Regions from separate parts of the Pseudoalteromonas sp. XMcav11-Q genome, predicted to be linked through region 3. Evidence: predicted binding sites of a transcription regulator. Region 3 holds the regulator's gene; each other region holds the start of a gene.

Region 1 (4,206 bases), on a different contig from region 3:
CATACGATGGCATTCGTATAGAGCGTGCGAACTAATTCGGAGGCGATGATGAAAAATGTAGTGCTATTTGCGACGACACTTGCATTACTCGGTGGCTGCGAAATGACAAAACAAACGGCTTCCGAACCTACAGAAACGCAGCAATCCGACATGGAAATATTATATGCCATGATGGAAGAGCAAGAGCGTAATGAAGATTCACAAGCCGCGGTATTGCAAGATATTGGCTTCGTTAGCTATCGTCATCGCAAAGAAATTGCTAACTACGCCAATCAAATTGCGTTGGAACTGTCAGATACTGTATTAGGGCAAAAGCCTGAGTCGATAGCGGTAGCCAGTTTTGTCAACTTTAATGAATCATTAAGGGATACAAACCAGCTAGGAAACCAATTGGCTGAGTCCTTAATGCATCAAATGCAAAAGCTGGGTTATCAAGCGTTAGACTTTAAAGCATTGGGGAAAATTGAAGTGACATCCAGTGGCGACTTGACTTTTTCGCGTAAAGCAAGCCGCTTGAAAAACACGCAATCTCCCAGTCATTTGCTCACAGGCACTATGGTTTACCGTCCACGAGGCGTGGAGGTAAATGCAAGATTGTTAGAGTTTAACACCAACTTAGTGATAGCAAGCACGGTGGTGACCATCCCGTATTTTATCCTTGATGATCAGGCAACCGCTGCAAGGTAGTACTTCAAATAGCGGTTTTTAGAAGAAAATACCGTTTAGGTTTTATTAAACGAAGAACTATCCTACTTCTTATTCACACCTCAAGTGAAGTAACTGATAGCGCAGTAGTGGGTCTTAACTGCTGCGTATTCACCTACTGAACCAGCTCATTTATTACCGCGAATAAATTGACTATTAATCTTTAAAAGTTCATTAAGATCAGTATACTAAAGTGAAGTCACTGAGATGCAGTACAACAGAGAATCGACAACTCCAGACTTTCATGGGTATTAAGTAATGCAGATCCCGCTAGTGAAGGTCAAAAAAAGCGATCGTTATCTGACTTTAGAGATTGTCCCCATAGTTTAATGGATAAAACAAGGCCCTCCTAAGGCTTAGATGTAGGTTCGATTCCTACTGGGGACGCCATTGGTATCACTTTTGCGTGGAATTACCAAAGTAAATGGGCGGCGGAAGCATGATGTAGAGTGTGTAAAGTCGTCGAAAATCTTGTCTGCGTCATAGGTAGTCTTAACCTTACAGTTCAAACTCATTTTCATTTTCTATTTGAATTTCAACCAAATCATTAATTTGCACATTGTGAAGTGGGCGATTACTGATATTTACCGCAATGGCGTTTTGCGCATTCACCTGGATCACTTGCAGTTTATTAATGGTTTTAATTTGATGCATAAATATTTTACCATCGACATTAGTCAGCGGATTACTATGCGCTACGTTAAGGATCTGGCCATTCTCTAAGCCATGCATGCGGCCCAAATTAATAACGACTTGTTCATCATCGATATGTAGGATTTTGCCGTTGGTTGGTAAGCAGGCCACCGCTGCGTTTAAATCAGTTGCGATTTGTGTCAGCGTGGTTTGGATCTCATCAGCATAATCTGTCTGCCAAAAGCGCTCACTGTACACATCAATTAATTTGGTCTTCTTAAACGGCCACACGCCTTGAGTGGCATATTGCTTTTGCCACACCCTTTCATGAGAAAGTGCATCAAACAGCGCAAAGTCTACCTTGAAGCTTCTTAAATATTTATCACTTTGCCAAAATGCGAAGTCGCTATTAAGTTTATCGACACCTGCAATATCAGTAATTTGACTCAGTAATACAAATTGGCTGTTCGTATTTGCCGTAATGGTCTCGATTAGCTGTTCATTATAATCAAACCGCTGGCTGAAAAAGCGGTTAACGTCTATGGTCTGTGCGAAATAAGGAACAGGTTCTAAGCTCAACTTTTGTTCAGACATTGTCTGGTATAGGCGCTCGCTCACCGCTTTATTTATGTCAAAAATTTGACCTAGTGTTGCTTGGTGTTTATTTTTTAACTGACTTTGTGTGACTGCAACCTGTTTGTCGTAAGCACTAGTAGGGCACTGAGCACTCTGTGGGGTAATATCGATATGTAATGTCACCTGCCATGAGTCACCAACTTTTGCTTCAGCAATTACGTTGGCACTTTGGATTTCAGCATTTGAGCGGATCTTAAGTTGATCTTGGGTGAGTACACCATCGGTGACGGTTTGCACACTACTCACCGAAGCGCCAGAAAACAGCAAAGCTTGTGTGATGGCGTCATTTACCGCCTTTCTTTTGGCTTTTTGATGGTCGCCATTTTTAACGTCAGCTATGCCGGTAACTTCAAACCATTCAGCATAAGCTGGATGAACCAAGGTGATACACAACAGTGATAGACTGGTCGCGAATTGCTTTTTCATGTTTAAATGCCCAGATCAAAAACTACTCTTCAACTCAGCAATACCTGTGCCAAATTTTGGCAAGGTTCGTGCATAATCATACATTATGAAAGTTAATTTTATTTCTTGCCAATACTCAATGAAACCACGACAACCCTTGCGAGACCAAGATGTTGGGGAAGTGCTTAATTTTGATTGGTATATATTGTAGCGGAGTGTGGTGAAATGCGTATCACTAATTCTATCAGTTCAGTTGTTATGGTTTGTTCGCTAGCAGGGCTCAGCGGCTGTTCAAGCCTCGTTGATAAGCATATTGAATATGAAACAGTGCAACCGGAAACTTTTCCTGTTTTACGGGCAGTGGGGTACGCTCCTTTGAGTGCTCAGCCGGGTAAAACTGCGGGTGAGAAGCAGCTAATGGCCATTAAAGTCTCAAAATTAGAAGCCTATCGTGAATTGGCTGAGCAACTGTATGGCCAGAATTTGACATCCACTATTACGGTAAAAGGAGCGGTTGCGCAAAACGACGGTCTTAAGAGCCAAGTAAATGGACTTGTTCGTGGGGCTAAGGTGCTGAAAAGTTACGCAGTTGGTGATACTTACGCGACGGAGTTAGAGCTTGATATGAAACGCGTTTATGATTTGTATATTACTCAAGTCAAGCCGCAGAAAATTAAGAAGATATCTTATAGCTTTAAGTAAGCACTCATCACATATTGCTTACTTAATGCGCTTCACTTCGATTGTTCCTCAATACTAAAATACGACAGGCGTGGCTACGCCTTTAGGTTACGTACCAATTCACTATCGCTACTTTTCACGCTGCCATCTTGACCATATGTAATCGAAGTTGGTGCGCCAATTAAGATCCCTTTTAGTTCACGTGTGCTTACATTAGCCTGATGAGCCGTTTTAGCATTGATTTCATTTTTGGTTTGGCACTCACTGAGTAGTGCTCGCACTTTAGCAACGAGCGGGGCTACTTCACTGCTTTCAAAGACGTGAGACTCAGTTTTTGACAATTCATTGTCGAGCTTTTGCAGTTTTGAAATGAGAGTTAGCTTTTCACGAGCGATTTCTTTTAAGTTGTCGCCACGCCGAGACGCGAGCTCGTCAAGCTCACGAGCCAGAAGCTGGGTCATCGCTTCTAGCGTCGAGATTTGTTCTGAAAGTTTGTGGTGGCAGAGCCGAACCAAATCATCCATATATTTCGAACTCAAATGCAGCTATGTTTTTGGCTAGTTTTTCCGCGTCAACTTGATACTTGCCTTCTGCAATCGCTTTTTTCAGTTCTTCGACTTTCTTGTCGTCAAAGCCTGATGACTGCTGCGCTTTTTCGTTGACCGTTTTCAGCTGTTGCGCTTGTGGAGTCAGGCTCACTGAATCCGCAGCTGCTTTCGGTGTAGCTGGTGATTTAACTGACGCACTATTAGCATCATTTCTTTGCAATTCAGCCTTCTGTTGCTTAACATTATTAGCAACGGATGTAGACTGATTCTGACCGTTAACTTGATTAACCATGATTGTAGACCCAATAAAATTATACTCTCAGCCTTGTTATCGGCGTTTAATAGTATTACTTTAGCAAATTTTTTATAAATTCACCTCTACTGTTTCCACTTCTATTACTCTAGCACGTAAGGTTTTGCCAGAGCGAGCGTTTTTAATATTAATAAGTTCACCACGGTTGCCATCTTGCTGCGCTTCTCCTTGAGTTTTGATCACAAGCCCACCTGATTTAGCAATAATCGTCACCGTATCGCCTTTGCAGACCATACAAATATGAGCCTGAGTAAAGGCTTGACCTTCTCTGATATTACGTTTGCT
Region 2 (4,206 bases), on a different contig from region 3:
AATCCATCAGGTCTTGAACCGATTGGACAAAACTTGTACACAGAAACTGCGGTAAGTGGTGCACCAGTACAAGGTAATCCAAGCGTTGAAGGGCTAGGTAAGATTGTGCAAGGCGCACTTGAAACGTCAAACGTTAATGTGACCGAAGAGCTTGTAAATCTAATTGAGACACAACGCGTGTATGAGATGAACTCAAAAGTGATTTCAACGGTAGATCAGATGCTGAGCTACATTAATCAACAGCTGTAATTGGGTAGGGGGTATTATGCGTGCATTATATTTAGCCATCGTAACGGTCGCTGCATTATCTGGATGTAGTACAACACAAAATAAAAATGTGGTGCGTGACGATCCGTATTATGCGCCTATCTATCCCGAGGATAATCAAGCCCAAATGGTGGCAACAGGGTCATTATTTAATACGCAGTTTTCCAATGATCTTTATGCTGACAAAAAAGCGTTAAGAGTCGGCGATATTATTACCATCGTACTCAGAGAAACGACTCAGGCGACCAAAGCTGCAAATTCTGAGCTGGATAAATCCAGTGATTCGAGCTTAGACCCTGTGATTGGTCTTGGTGGCAATGCCATTAATATCGGAAAAGAAGCAATACAGTTTGGTGCTAAATCCAGTTCTTCTTTCTCTGGTGATTCGAAGTCTAATCAGTCAAATAGCTTATTCGGGAATATATCGGTCAATGTAACCCGAGTATTGCCTAACGGTAATTTAGTGATCCGCGGTGAAAAGTGGTTAACCCTCAATACTGGTGAGGAATTTATTCGCTTAGAAGGGTTGGTAAGACCTCAGGATGTGACCGCAGATAACACTGTTGAGTCTAATCGAGTGGCAAATGCCAGAATTCAATATTCAGGTAAAGGTGACCAACAAGAAGTGCAAAGTGCAGGTTGGTTAACGAGTTTCTTTATGAGCGCGCTGATGCCGTTTTAAGGTGCTGAAAATGAACAATATGCTTAAGAATATTTTGCTTATCGGTGCGGCCATTACGTTGGTTGGTTTTTCTTCTTTGGCTTCTGCTGAGCGAGTTAAAGACGTCAGTATGGTTGAAGGTGTTCGTTCAAACCAACTGGTTGGCTACGGCCTAGTTGTAGGCTTGCCTGGTACCGGTGAGCAAACCAGATTTACCGAGCAAAGCTTTAAAGCGATGTTGAATAGCTTTGGGATCACGATGCCCGCAAGCTTAAAGCCAAAAATTAAAAATGTTGCGGCTGTTGCGGTTCACGCAGATCTGCCACCTTTTGTTAAGCCCGGCCAAACCATTGACGTTACCGTTTCATCTATTGGTAGTGCTGGTAGTTTACGAGGCGGTACTTTACTTCAGACCTTTCTAAAAGGGGTTGATGGTAACGTATATGCAATTGCGCAAGGTAGCTTGATTGTCGGTGGTTTGGGCGCTGATGGTGCCGACGGGAGTCGAGTTGTGATCAACACCCCGACAGTAGGGCGTGTGGCAAATGGCGCGACAGTGGAGCGAGCGGTACCAAGTCCGTTTACTCAGGGTGATTACATTACCTTTAACTTGAATAGACCGGATTTTACTACCGCAAAGCGCTTGGCCGACACTATCAATGGTCTTGTTGGACCAAACAGTGCTAAACCTATGGATGCAGCTTCAGTTCGAGTAATTGCACCAAGAGATCCGTCTCAGCGCGTTGCGTATTTATCTACGCTAGAGAATCTTGAATTCAAACCAGCGGATACCGCTGCGAAGATCATCGTTAACTCGCGCACTGGCACTATCGTTATCGGCAAAAATGTCAAGTTGCAGCCTGCGGCAATTACTCATGGCGGCCTTACCGTAACAATTGCTGAGCAGCAAAATGTGTCACAACCTAATGCGCTGGCGAATGGCGAAACAACAGTGACGCAGCAAAGCATTATCGACGTAAATCAGGATGACTCTCGAGCGTTTGTGTTTGACCCAGGCGTGAGTCTTGATGACTTGGTTAGGGCAATTAACCAGGTTGGCGCAGCACCTGGCGATTTAATGGCGATCCTTGAAGCGCTAAAAGAAGCAGGCGCGATAAATGGTCAATTAGTCGTCATTTGATGTTCCATTATTAATCAACTAGTTAGCCCCGCAATTGTGGGGCTTTTTTTTGGCTCGGATTTTGCATTTCTATTTGTATAGTTATTAACGTCAAACAGTGCTGAGTGTATGAACACCGACCAATTGAAAAATCAAAGCTTTTTTGACCTAGGAAACCTTGATTCGATCCGTAAAGAGGCGCTGAAAGGTGCTGGCGATCAAGGTGCCTCAGATCAGGCATTGAAGAAGGCGGCACAACAGTTTGAGTCTATCTTTACGCAAATGTTGTTACAAAGCATGCGTAAAGCGAATGAGGCGCTAGAGGATAAAGACAGTCCATTTAACTCTAGTGGTGTCAAATTTTTTGAAGAAATGCATGATCAGCAACTTTCGATGCACTTATCTGAGCAAGGCAGCTTAGGACTGGCAGATCTGATTGTGCAGCAGTTGTCTCCTAACTCTGAAAAGTATAAGCCTGCCTCAGTAATGAGAGCTGACGGCGATATTTCCTTTAAAAAGCAGGCGACAGCGAGTGAGAGTGTGAATAAACCCGAACCGCAGGTTGTCAATGTAAAGGCAGATGCCTCAAGCGATGAACAAACAGGCTTTGGTTCTCCTGAGGAATTCGTCGACAGAATTTGGGAATACGCTCAAACAGCGGCGAAAAAGTTGGGCTTGAACCCTGCGGTAATGGTTGCACAAGCTGCACTGGAAACCGGTTGGGGTAAACACATCATCAGCAAAAAGGATGGTAGTAGCAGTTTTAATCTATTCAATATTAAAGCGGATAGCCGCTGGAGTGGTGAAAGCGCCAGAAAATCGACACTTGAATTTGAGCAAGGGTTACCGGTGCAAAAGCAAGCCGATTTCCGTGCTTATAAGTCGCTTGAACAAAGCTTTGATGATTATGTCAGTTTCCTAAAAGGTAATCCGAGATACGAGCAAGCCTTAAATAAGGCTGGTGATAGTCACGCCTATTTAAGTGAACTTCAAAATGCAGGCTATGCGACCGATCCGAATTATGCCAACAAAATTAAGTCAGTTTTAAAGCGTATTGATGTATCCGATTTCTTATCCGGTGCGCTAACAAAGGGAGTCAGATGAGATGTCATTTGATCTATTAAATATTGGTGCAGCAGGGGTTAGGGCTAACTCCGAGTTACTACAAACCACCAGTAAAAACATTGCTAACCTAAATACCAAAGGGTATATCCGTGAACGGACTGAGCACGGAACGATGATAGGTGGCATGGTTGGTCGTGGTGAAACGGTGCGTTTGATCAACCAATTTGCGCAGCAGCAATTAAATCGTGATATTTCTAATCAATCTTACTATGAGCAGTTTGTCACTGAGGCAAGCCGCGTTGATACGTTGTTTGCACAAGACTCAAACAGTCTGAGCAAGAGCATCAACTCGATGTTTAATAATTTACAAAGCGCGATTAACTTGCCTTCATCGACAACTAACCGCTCTTTATTTATGACGGGCGCTCAAGGCCTAGTCGATCAAATGGATAGATTGTCAGGTATTGTTGTTGATCAAAACAGTATCGTGAACGAGCAATTGGATATTTTCTCAGAAGAAGCCAATAACCTTGTGCAAAAAATCAGTGAATTGAATAAACAAGTGGCGAGTAAGTCAGCGCTCAATCTTAACAATGTCGATCACAGCGTGCTTAATGAGCGAGATCAAGCAATTAAAGAGCTTGCTGAGCTCGTAGATATAGAAACACTCGACGGTGAAAATGGCGAGAAGCTCGTATTTTTAGGCACTGGGGATGCGCTTGTGATGCAAGGTGGTGCCTTCAATTTATTCGCGATGAAAGGCAATCCAGATCCTAATCATAAAGAACTAATCCTAGACATTAAAGATAAAAATGTTGTGCAACTCGAGTTAGATAGCGGCAGCTTGAAAGGCAAAATCGGCGGGTTACTGGCATTTAGAGATGAAGTGTTGCTCCCGGCACAAAACCAACTAGGTCAAATTGGCCTCGCATTGGCAGATGCTTTTAATCAGCAAAATAGATTGGGAATGGACTTAGATGGCAATATAGGTGGAGATATATTTAAAATACCCACCGTGGGTGGTTTTGCTTACAGCGAAAATACAGGCACCGCAGCGCTTACGGCAACACTTGAGCCTGGGCGCGGCAATGAG
Region 3 (4,206 bases):
ATAGTAGCCTAAGTCTTCCAATACTCGAAGCGCTACAGATTTACCAGAGCCTGAGCGGCCACTGATAATGATAAGCTCGAGTCCTTTTTCGTCATCACTCATCAAGTTCACCTTGGATCACTGCATATAACTCATCATCACTTTTTGCTTGCCTAAGCATTTTGCAAAAAGACTTGTCTTTGAGTGTATCAGCAATCGCCGCTAAGGTCTTCAGGTGTTGTTGATTATCACCTTCAGGTACGATGAACGCGACAAAAATATCGACAGGCTGCTTATCTATGGCTTCAAACTGGATCCCTTGCTCGCTGACAAGCACCATTGCAAGGATTTTATCCAAACCTTCAAGTCGACCATGGGGAATGGCAATGCCTTTACCGATCCCTGTGCTGCCCAATTTCTCTCGCGCCATTAAGGCGTCCAAGATAGCATGCTGACTGGTATTTGGAATTTGGCTATGAGCCAGTTCGCTGATGTATTCTAAAATACGTTTTTTGCTATTAAAAAGGACCGCAGCTTTACTGCAGTCCTTGTTCACTAATTCACTTAATTTCATCTTAGTGTCGAGTGAGCTTCTCTTTGTGTTTAATAACTTGACGATCTAGCTTGTCGATAAGGCCATCAATTGCGGCATACATATCTTGATGCTCTGTTGATGCAAATAGCTCGCCGCCGTTTACGTGTAATGTTGCTTCTGCTTTTTGTACTAGTTTCTCGACATCAAGGATCACATGCACATTATTGATATGATCAAAGTGCCTTTCTAGCTTCGCAAACTTGTTGGTGACATAGTCTCTTAATGAGTCAGTAATTTCTACATGGCGACCAGTTAGATTTAGTTGCATAAGCATTTTTCCTTCTTGGGTTTTACGTCTTATATCAAGCTTTTACGCTGATTTGACGGTGGAATGGCTAGGGATTCACGATATTTTGCAATCGTACGTCTCGCTACCTTAATTCCTTGCTCAGCTAAGATATCTGCAATTTTGCTGTCACTCAATGGCTTCGCGGTATTCTCTGCAGCTATCAGCTTTTTGATAAGTGCTCTAATTGCTGTAGAAGAGCACTCACCTCCATTTTCCGTACTTACATGGCTAGAGAAGAAATACTTCAGCTCAAATATTCCCCGAGGTGTATGCATGTATTTTTGTGTTGTCACACGGGAAATTGTGGACTCATGCATCTCAACCATTTCAGCAACATCATTTAGCACCATAGGGCGCATTGCTTCGGGGCCATGTTCAAAGAATGCCTGTTGTTGTTGCACAATGCAATTGGTAACTTTTAATAAAGTATCATTTCGGCTTTCTAAGCTTTTAATAAACCACTTTGCTTCTTGTAAATGTGAGCGAATAAACTGACTATCCGTACTGGATTTCGCCGTTCTAGACATCGCAGCGTAATGGTCATTTACTCTTATTTTAGGCATAGCATCAGGATTTAGCTCTACGACCCAACGACCTTTTACTTTTTTCACCGATACGTCAGGGATCACATATTCAGGCTCTTCATGAATAATGCTTGCCGCAGGCTTTGGGTTAAGGCTATGTATTAACGTCATGACCTCTTTGAGATCGGCTTCTTTAAGGCGCGTTTTCTTAGCCAAAGTTCGATAGTCACGGCTGGCAAGCAAGTCGATATGCTCTGTCAGGATCATTTTTGTTTCGGCAATCCATGGGGTATCTGGGGCGAATTGGTTTAGCTGAATGCATAAGCATTCTTGTAAACTACGCGCTGCGATACCGACAGGGTCAAAAAGCTGAATGCGTTTGAGTACGGCTTCGACTTCATCTAGCTCAATAGGCTCTTCGCTATTCTCGTCATTAATGCTTTCTAAAATGTCTTCGCAAGACAGTGTTAGAATGCCTGACAGGTCGACAGCTTCAATAATCGCAATCGCAATAGCTCTATCTGTTGGACTAAATGGTGTCAGTTCGAGTTGCCACATGAGATAATCGTGGAGAGATTCAGAGGTTTCCCCTTGATAAACATTATCGTCATCGGGAAGTGGACCTGAGCTTGCAGCAGGCGCTGCACTCATATACTCGTCCCAAGTGACATCCATGGCAAGGTCATCGCTCACAGTGTCTTTGCTCATGGCGGTATCTGAGTCTATCTCATAGTCACTAACCTGCGTTTCATCGGCTGAATCTTGATTGTCGTCAGCACGGCTCTTTTCTTGGCTGTGTTGGTCAGCGTTTTCGCCGTCAGTATTATCACCTTCTTCCACTTCCAACAATGGATTGCTGTCTAATGCTTCTTGTATTTCTTGTTGCAGATCCAATGTACTAAGCTGCAGCAAGCGAATGGCTTGTTGCAGTTGCGGAGTCATTGTAAGTTGCTGCCCCATGCGCAGCTGTAATGATTGCCTCATGTATCTCTAACAATCCTTTTTAACAGTTATTAATACTACGTCTTAACTATAGCTTGAATTGTTCGCCTAGGTAGACATCTCTTACGGTTTGATCTGCCAAAACATGTTCTGGCGTGCCTGCAGCGATTAACTCACCATGTGAAACGATGTAGGCTTTTTCACATACGTCCAGTGTTTCTCTAACGTTATGATCGGTGATAAGCACACCGATACCACGGTTTTTTAGGTGCTCTATGATTGTCTTTATATCTAACACCGAAATAGGATCAACACCAGCAAAAGGTTCATCTAACAGGATAAACTTAGGGTTTGCGGCTAAAGCGCGAGCAATTTCGACTCGTCTTCTTTCGCCTCCCGACAATGCCATGCCCTGTGAGTCGCGAATGTGTTGAATATTAAACTCATCCAGTAACTCGTTTAGTTCAGCTTCTCTTTCAACTTTAGATAAGTCTTTTCGAGTTTCTAAAATCGCCATCAAATTTTGATAGACCGTGAGTTTTCTAAAGATTGAAGACTCTTGCGGTAGATAGCCAATACCAAGTCGTGCGCGGCTGTGCATCGGTAACAAAGTGATATCTTCGTCATCAATCTGAATATAGCCTTTGTCGCTTGGTACTAACCCTACAATCATGTAGAACGTAGTGGTTTTACCTGCACCATTTGGTCCTAATAAGCCTACAATACTGCCAGCCTGAACACTTAAACCAACATTTTTGACGACCTGACGACCTTTATAACTCTTTGCTAGACCAGTTGCTTTGAGCTCGCTCATTAATTGTTACCTTCTTCCTGCGCTTTTTTCTCTTTAGCGTCTTTTTTGTCATCAACAGGAACAAGGATGGTTCTTACTCGAGAGTCTTCTTGGTCTGAGCGCTCAGCGCTGATCAATTGCTTTTCAATGTCATAGGTGATGACTTGAGCATTGATTTTTTGCCCAGTTTGATTGATTTCAGCATCACCAGAAATCACTAGGGTTCCCTTCGCTACGTCGTAACGGATTTCATTTGCTTTGGCTTCTAGCAAGTTGCCATCGGGTTGACGTTCGCTAAAAGTGGCAGGGCTGCCAGTTGCCACAAGCAGTTGCTTGTTAATGCCGAGCTCCGCGCGGCGGTGGACCTCTAGGCGATCGGCATTTATCTTTCTGTTGCCATGAATAATAACAACATTCTGTTCAAAAATACCGATGTTGCTTTGCAGTTGAGCTTGCTGACGGCCAGCATCAATAATGACTTCATTTTGTTCTGCAGCAATTGCTAGAGTAGAACTTGCAAGCAAGCCGATGAAAACTAGTTTGTTAATGATTTTACTGGTCATAATAAATTGTCTTTGTGTGGTTGATGAGTTCGATCACTTGCTTTTGTAGATCCGCATGCAGTCCTTTACCTGTGATCCTAAGACTAGGACCGTTGATAACGACAGGGTGTTCCGACTTCATCAATTTTTGCTTAATTTCAACTCTTACATTATCGGCATTGATATCCGTGATCATGGCGTTAGGCGTTAAATTCTTTGCCAACACATTGCCCTCTAATATCAAGGTGTTGTTTTCGTATAGGGTTGCTTCTAATGCGCTTATTTGCCAATTCTGTTCACCGTTATATAAGGTGAAAATGGGCTTTTCAAAGTGACTAAAGCCAAGATCTTGATACAACTCCATCTTATCAGCAGTTACCTGATAGTTTAATAAGCCATTTTCACTATAGGTCGTTTGCTGAAGCGTGGTTGCAACATAATCGGGTTTAGCTAACGGTTCATCTTCTTTTGCTGGATCCGCCTCTGATGGATTAAACATGGGCGACCACATCCATACCATTAAAGAAGCGAAAACAATGAGT

The links. The regulator sigma-54, encoded in region 3, starts transcription at its own class of promoters, with help from an activator protein. The targets are predictions, from matches to a motif close to GTTGGCACGNNNNTNGNNT.
Region 1: the regulator sigma-54 is predicted to act here: its motif matches at 2,436-2,454, upstream of ABMY45_RS10525 (flagellar assembly protein T N-terminal domain-containing protein).
Region 2: the regulator sigma-54 is predicted to act here: its motif matches at 2,118-2,136, upstream of flgJ (flagellar assembly peptidoglycan hydrolase FlgJ).

Annotation. Positions count from the first base shown of each region.
Region 1 is NZ_JBECOX010000005.1:239,392-243,597, reverse strand. Features, by position in the region: gene ABMY45_RS10540 (FlgO family outer membrane protein) at 1-35, shown strand, start outside; gene ABMY45_RS10535 (FlgO family outer membrane protein) at 46-687, shown strand; tRNA gene ABMY45_RS10530 (tRNA-Arg) at 1,021-1,095, shown strand; gene ABMY45_RS10525 (flagellar assembly protein T N-terminal domain-containing protein) at 1,204-2,400, opposite strand; gene ABMY45_RS10520 (LPP20 family lipoprotein) at 2,605-3,081, shown strand; gene ABMY45_RS10515 (flagellar protein FlgN) at 3,156-3,584, opposite strand; gene flgM (flagellar biosynthesis anti-sigma factor FlgM) at 3,577-3,900, opposite strand; gene flgA (flagellar basal body P-ring formation chaperone FlgA) at 3,973-4,206, opposite strand, start outside.
Region 2 is NZ_JBECOX010000005.1:228,078-232,283, reverse strand. Features, by position in the region: gene flgG (flagellar basal-body rod protein FlgG) at 1-249, shown strand, start outside; gene flgH (flagellar basal body L-ring protein FlgH) at 266-949, shown strand; gene ABMY45_RS10455 (flagellar basal body P-ring protein FlgI) at 969-2,069, shown strand; gene flgJ (flagellar assembly peptidoglycan hydrolase FlgJ) at 2,178-3,152, shown strand; gene flgK (flagellar hook-associated protein FlgK) at 3,154-4,206, shown strand, end outside.
Region 3 is NZ_JBECOX010000003.1:394,144-398,349, reverse strand. Features, by position in the region: gene rapZ (RNase adapter RapZ) at 1-102, opposite strand, end outside; gene ptsN (PTS IIA-like nitrogen regulatory protein PtsN) at 95-553, opposite strand; gene hpf (ribosome hibernation promoting factor) at 555-842, opposite strand; gene ABMY45_RS07425 (RNA polymerase factor sigma-54) at 872-2,371, opposite strand; gene lptB (LPS export ABC transporter ATP-binding protein) at 2,418-3,143, opposite strand; gene lptA (lipopolysaccharide transport periplasmic protein LptA) at 3,143-3,685, opposite strand; gene lptC (LPS export ABC transporter periplasmic protein LptC) at 3,675-4,206, opposite strand, start outside.